Regions from separate parts of the Bacillus sp. KNSH39 genome, predicted to be linked through region 1. Evidence: riboswitches for the same ligand, from Rfam matches in the RefSeq annotation. Region 1 holds a riboswitch; each other region holds the start of a gene.
What was found. Region 1 has a riboswitch for thiamine pyrophosphate ahead of tenA (thiaminase II). Riboswitches for the same ligand answer to the same signal wherever they lie in the genome.
Positions count from the first base shown of each region.

Region 2: linked by a shared signal. The riboswitch ahead of thiT (energy-coupled thiamine transporter ThiT) and the one ahead of tenA (thiaminase II) in region 1 are both predicted to bind thiamine pyrophosphate.
Region 3: linked by a shared signal. The riboswitch ahead of tenA (thiaminase II) and the one ahead of tenA (thiaminase II) in region 1 are both predicted to bind thiamine pyrophosphate.

Region 1 covers NZ_JBQXYO010000001.1:4,607,718-4,609,994, reverse strand. Annotated here, with positions in the region: gene ACUL40_RS23545 (ABC transporter ATP-binding protein) at 1-519, opposite strand, end outside; gene tenA (thiaminase II) at 488-1,183, opposite strand; TPP riboswitch at 1,269-1,372, opposite strand; TPP riboswitch at 1,433-1,544, opposite strand; gene ACUL40_RS23535 (SH3 domain-containing protein) at 1,814-2,277, shown strand, end outside.
Region 2 covers NZ_JBQXYO010000001.1:3,186,064-3,188,340, forward strand. Annotated here, with positions in the region: gene feoB (ferrous iron transport protein B) at 1-351, opposite strand, end outside; gene ACUL40_RS16325 (FeoA family protein) at 348-575, opposite strand; TPP riboswitch at 770-871, shown strand; gene thiT (energy-coupled thiamine transporter ThiT) at 959-1,627, shown strand; gene ACUL40_RS16335 (sensor histidine kinase) at 1,835-2,277, opposite strand, start outside.
Region 3 covers NZ_JBQXYO010000001.1:984,522-986,798, forward strand. Annotated here, with positions in the region: gene pdxR (MocR-like pyridoxine biosynthesis transcription factor PdxR) at 1-76, shown strand, start outside; gene ACUL40_RS04840 (D-alanine--D-alanine ligase) at 81-995, shown strand; TPP riboswitch at 1,069-1,174, shown strand; gene tenA (thiaminase II) at 1,302-1,991, shown strand.

The DNA.
Region 1 (2,277 bases):
AAACAACCATTCTTGCAAAGAGGTCTTCGTTAAAGCATCCAACGCACTAAATGGTTCATCTAACAGCAATATCTCCCCGCCTGTTAATAAAGTTCGAATAAAAGATACACGTTGTCTCATCCCACCAGATAAATCTTTCGGATATTTTTGCTCATACCCTTGCAAACCAAATTTATGTAACAGTTCCTTTGCCTTTACTTCTGCTTCTTTCTTCTGTACACCTTGGCACTCTAGCGGCAGGGCAGCATTCTCAATAATTGTTCTCCACGGCAAAAGCATATCTTTTTGCGGCATATATCCTACAGGATGGTTCTTTGTTTCTGTCAGTTCTATCTGTCCAGTACTTACCTTTTCTAGACCTGTAATAAGGCGAAATAAAGTACTTTTTCCACATCCACTCGGTCCGATAATACTGACAAACTCTTTCTCATATATAGAAGCATTTAATTCATGGATGATTGGTTTCTCATCGTAATGAAAAGAAACATTATGAAACTGTAGTATGTTCTTGCTCCTCAAATCCCCACATCTCCTTACGATAGGACATATCCCAGAATAAATATTCAAATCGACTGGAATATAAGAAGATCTCCTCTAATCTTTCTAGTTCTTTCTCAGACTTTCCAACTGCCATTTCATTTAATAAATCTATTAACCAAATACAAAGATTACCGTATTCTTCCGAACTATATCCTTGAATCCACTCACCAAAAAACTCATGATCTCTTGCTCCAGGAATATCATTTAAACGCTTTCCAATTTCCCAATAGCTCCACATACATGGAAGAAGCGCTGCTATTAATTCCGCAAGTGTGCCATTTTGAGATACAGACATCATGTAATTTGTATAAGCTAAATTTTTAGCAGATGGTTTCGCAGACTCTATCTCCTCTATAGAAATTCCAAGTCTTTTTGCATATTGTTTATGGATTGTCATTTCGCCATTTAATATTCCATCAATTTGTTCAGCGAACTTTCCCATCACTTGTGGATTCGTTGCTTTTACAACACCAATCGCATATAACTTTGCATAATCTAGCAGATATAAATAATCTTGAATAATATAATACTGGAATTTATCTTTTTCTAACGTGCCATCTCCCATACCCACTACAAACGGATGATTATGACTCATCTCCCAAACCGGTTGCACAGTTTCTAATAATCTATCGCAAAATTTCATTTCTCTATCCCCTTTCAATATATGTATCTAAATAAAAAACCACTTCTATATATAAGAAGTGGTTACAGCAAATAAAGTTATACATTTATTCGATGTTCCACTTCCCTTCGCTAGTATTACCTAGATCAGGTGTTGTAAGGGTTAAGGATTATTCCTCTCTCAGCAAGTCAAGCACCCCTAGTGGTTTCAATATGAAATTTTCAAATAAAAAAGCCCCGTTTCTATACGCAAAGAAACGGGGACTCATTGTTAGTGTCCGAATTGCTTCCCTACGCTAGCATAATCTAGATCAGGTAATAAAAAGGATCAAAGGCTTACGGCCTACTCTCAGCTGGCAACACCAGCTCTCCTAGCAAACTATAAAATTATCACTGTCAGTATAACACCCTAATAAGACATCATCAACTTTTTTAATTTTCTTAATTGTCAACATAATATCAAAATTATACAATACATACATTCTATTTTAGAAAATAAAACCCCAATTAATTGTATAAAAAGGAATCATTATCCTCAAAAAATTTATTTTTATATTGATTTCATATTACATTTATGTGAATACCCCCACTATATTATATCTTTATACTATAATAAAATTACAACTATACAACTAGAGGAGGTCTCTATTCCATGAATATGAAAGCTACTGCTTTAACAGCAACTACTGTAGTGATTGCTTCTTTACTTCCTTCTATGGGTGAAACAAATGTACAAAAAGCAAACGCTGAACAATTATCTAATATTAAAACTGGGTATGTCAAAGTCGATCAAGTAGCATTACATACAGAAGATAACGTAAAAAGCACATCAATTGATACAATTCGCTTTAATACAAAAGTGAACATCATTGAAACAACTAATGGTTGGTATAAAGTGTCTGTTCATAATAAAGTAGGTTATGTACAAAAAGATGCTATTTTACTAAAAAACAAACTTCAATCTAATGATCAATACATCGTTAATGCTAATGCATTAAACGTTCGCTCTGAACCTAATTTAGAATCTTCCATTTTAGATGTATTACCAAATGGTAAGTTTATTACCGTTCAAGAAGATCAAGGCGAATGGTATAAAATATCACATAATGGCCAAAC
Region 2 (2,277 bases), 1.4 Mb from region 1:
CGCCACATCAACCATGTTTAAACCAATTGAGACTGGCTTACCAAATTCAAGTAATTGCAACGTTAAATGCATATTTCTTTCAAACTGCGAGGAATCTACGATATTTAACATATGATTAAATTCTTCTGTTAATAGAAAGTTTGTTACAACACCTTCATCACGTGAAACTGGATTTAAATCATACACACCTGGCAAATCAATTAATGTTCCTTGTCTATCTTTTAATTTACCAACCTTCTTTTCTACTGTTACACCGCTCCAGTTTCCTACGTATTCATAAGAACCAGTAAGTGCATTAAATAATGATGTCTTCCCTGTATTCGGATTCCCTAGCAAAGCTACCTTATTCACGCTAATTCCACCTTTATCATTTTCGCGTCACAATGACGAATACTAATTAACTGTCCACGACACTCCAATGTACAAGGACCTTTGAACATCGCTTTCTGTTTCAGGCGAAGTTCGCTTCCTTCAGCAAGACCGAAAGCAGCTAGTCTACGCTTTAATAGCTGATCTAAAGACTGAATACTTTTTACTAACACTTTCTCTCCAATTTTAATATCTACTAAGCTCATAACCTTCCCCCTCAGAAGAGAATGATAATTATTTTCAAAAAAATTATACCACACCCAATTTCTCTTGTACTATACCCTTTTGCTTCATATTTATTAACATTTCGCTACAATTCTATTTCAATTATTGTCATACTGTATTCGTTTGCCATTCTCATCCATTTCGCTTACAATAAACAATAACAAATAAAGAATCTCGTTATCACTGGGGGAGCCATGCCGCTGAGAGGGAACACTTCGTTCCGACCCTTCGAACCTGTTAGTTAATGCTAACGCAGGGATTGTGCAAACGTCCGAAATACATACCTCATTTTTATTTACGTATTTCGTATCCTCCTATGATATCTATTCTTTTTTTGTACAACTTGGATTTAGGGGGAGACAACATGCGTAACACCAATTTACAAGCGATGATCGAATCTGCTATTCTTGCAGCCTTCGCCATGATTATCGATATTTTACCATTATCACTTAAACTTCCAACAGGCGGTTCTATCTCATTCGCTATGATTCCTATTTTTATTATTGCTTACCGCTGGGGCTTTAAATCAGCTTTCTTAGGCGGTTTAGTTTGGGGACTATTACAAATTGTCGTGGGAGATGCTTATATTTTAACACCTGTTCAAGCATTCATTGAGTACTTCATTGCCTTTGCTTTTATCGGATTTGCTGGCTTATTCTATCGTCCAATTCAAAAAGCACTTTTAACATCCAATGAAAATAGCTTAGAACAATCAAATTTAGGTAACCGTAAACACAAACATTCATCAAAACAAAATCAGGGTAAGAAAGTCCTTGCTTATATTATCCTTGCTACATTTATCGGTAGCTTTGCTCGCTATTTCTGCCACTTTATTGCCGGCATTATTTTCTGGGGACAATATGCGCCGAAAGGTCAATCAGCTGTGTTATATTCATTAATCGTAAATGGAAGTACAATGCTTGGTTCTTTTATTTTATGTACCGTTTTACTTATATTTTTATTTATCACTTCACCACGATTATTCAAAAGCATCAGTGCTTATCAAATGAATACACAAAAAAAGGGCGCTTAATGAGCGCTCTTTTTTCATATCGTAATATCAATTAAAAATACAATAAATGCGCAAAAGAAAATAAATACCATTATACTTAGCCAATTGCTATGCACGGTTCATCGACTCCTTACATAACCTCATATTCTAAACAAATTATACTGATTAAAAATAAAGATTAGGTAAAGATAATATGAAAATAAATTAAAAAAGCATAGATCATATTGTCTACGCTTTTTTCGGTAAATAGAAATAAAATAATACACCATCTTCTGTATTTTCTGCCCCATATTCAGCATCATGTAGTTCTAAAATATTCTTTGAAATAGCAAGCCCAAGCCCCGTCCCACCTTGTGAACGCTGACGAGCTGTATCCACGCGATAAAAACGATCCCAAATTTTATCTAATTGCTCTTCTTCAATATGAGTACCTTTATTTTCAATGCACACTTTTATACGATTCTTCTCATCTATTGTAGAAATAATAATATCCTCTTTATTTGGTGTATATCGTATAGCATTCGTAATGAAGTTCACGATGACTTGTTCAATCCGGCCTTGATTTGCAATCACTTCAAATGAACTTATATTTTTATGAATATGAAGTTCTTTTTTCTCTATTTCCACAGATAGATGTTCACATATACCTTCAATTACTGTATCAATATAAA
Region 3 (2,277 bases), 3.6 Mb from region 1:
GCGCTTGAAAGAAGAAGAAATAGTTCGTGGAATTAAAATAATTGGTGATACATTAAAAAATGAAATTTGGAGTTGAGAAAATGAAAATCGGTGTTATTATGGGCGGGGTATCGTCTGAAAAACAAGTTTCAATTATGACGGGGAATGAAATGATTGCTCATTTAGATAAAAATAAGTATGAAATAGTTCCAATTACATTAAACGAAAAAATGGATTTAATTGAAAAAGCGAAAGACATTGACTTTGCATTGCTCGCATTACACGGAAAATACGGAGAAGATGGGACAGTTCAAGGAACACTGGAGAGTTTAGGGATTCCTTATAGCGGAAGTAATATGTTATCTAGCAGTATATGTATGGATAAAAATATTTCGAAAAAGATTTTACGTTATGAAGGTGTAGAAACACCAGATTGGATTGAACTTACAAAAATGGAGGATCTAAATCTTGATGAGTTAGATAAGTTAGGATTTCCATTAGTGGTAAAACCAAACTCTGGCGGATCGAGTGTCGGGGTGAAAATCGTTTACAATAAAAATGAATTGATCTCAATGCTAGAAACTGTATTCGAATGGGATTCTGAAGTAGTAATTGAGAAGTATATAAAAGGTGATGAAATTACATGTTCTATTCTGGATGGAAAACAGTTACCTATAGTTTCAATTCGACATGCAGCCGAGTTCTTTGATTACAATGCAAAATATGATGATACTAGTACGGTTGAGGAAGTTATCGAACTTCCAGCAGAAATTAAGGAACGTGTAAATAAAGCTTCACTGACTTGTTATAAAGCATTAAAATGTAGTGTTTATGCAAGAGTTGATATGATGGTGAAGGACGGAATTCCATATGTAATGGAAATTAATACATTACCAGGGATGACACAATCAAGCCTATTGCCCAAAAGTGCAGAAGCAGCGGGAATTAGTTATAGCAAACTATTAGATATGATTATTGAAACATCATTAAAAGTTAGAAATGAAGAAGGGTTTTAAGGAGATTATATAACGAATTCTTTTGACAGTTTCACGAAGTATGCTATGATGAATACATTATAAAAACAAAATATTTATCCACTAGGGGGGCCTTTTATAGGCTGAGATCAAATGTGATTTTGAGACTCTTAGTACCTGATCTGGTTAATGCCAGCGTAGGGAAGTGGGAAAGACGTTGCTATTTAATGAGTAAATAAATACTGTCAATTTCACTTTCTTTACGCCTGTAAAGAAAGTTTTTTTATTTTACAGCTTTAATAATTGTGGATAAATACTTATATTTTATATATAATTGGAGGGATTTAAATGAATTTTTCACAATCATTACGTAAAGAAGTAGATTCAATTTGGGAAGCGAGTTTTAACCATCCTTTTGTAAAAAAACTTGGTGAAGGAACGTTAGATTTAGCTAGTTTTCGTTATTATGTGCTTCAAGATTCATATTATTTGAGTCATTTTGCTAGAGTACAAACTTTAGGAGCTGCAAAAGCTCTTGAATTAGAGACGACAGCTCGTATGGCACATCATGCTCAAAATACATATGAAGCAGAGTTATCTTTACATGAGAATTTTGCTAAAAAACTAGGGATAACGAAAGAAGAAAAAGATAATTTTATTCCTGCGCCAACTGCATATGCGTATACTTCACATATGTATCGTGCTGCGTATGAAGGGCATTTAGGAGATATCATTGCAGCAATTTTACCTTGCTATTGGTTGTATTATGAAATTGGCGAACGCTTAAAAGAGTGCCAGCCGGAAGAGCCAATTTATAACGAATGGATTTCTGCTTATGGATCTGATTGGTTCCGTACGCTAGTTGAAGAACAAATTACACGTTTAGATACTATCGCTGAAAAAGTAACAGAGGCAGACCGCAAACGTATGAAACAGCATTTTATTATTAGCAGTCAATATGAATATTCATTTTGGGAAATGGCTTATACATTAGAAAAGTGGCCAGTGGATACAGACGTAAAAGACGTAATTGGATAAAGAATAGAAGTAATGTTATAGATAGGTCTGGATTATACCTATCTATATATTTTTTCTTGTCAAATTTGCGTAAAGTCATTAGTGCTACGGAAATGGCGAAATAGAATATCGATAATTTAGCTCATTTTCTTGTCTACGCATTAACTGGATAAACTTCTGTCACATTTATTTTACAATTAAAGAACGTAAATGTTGGTGGTATGAAGTTAAATAAGAAAAGAAACCCGAGCTGTTAGCTGTAACGGAGTTGTTTTTTCATTGCAGGAATTTCTATATTATCATGGAG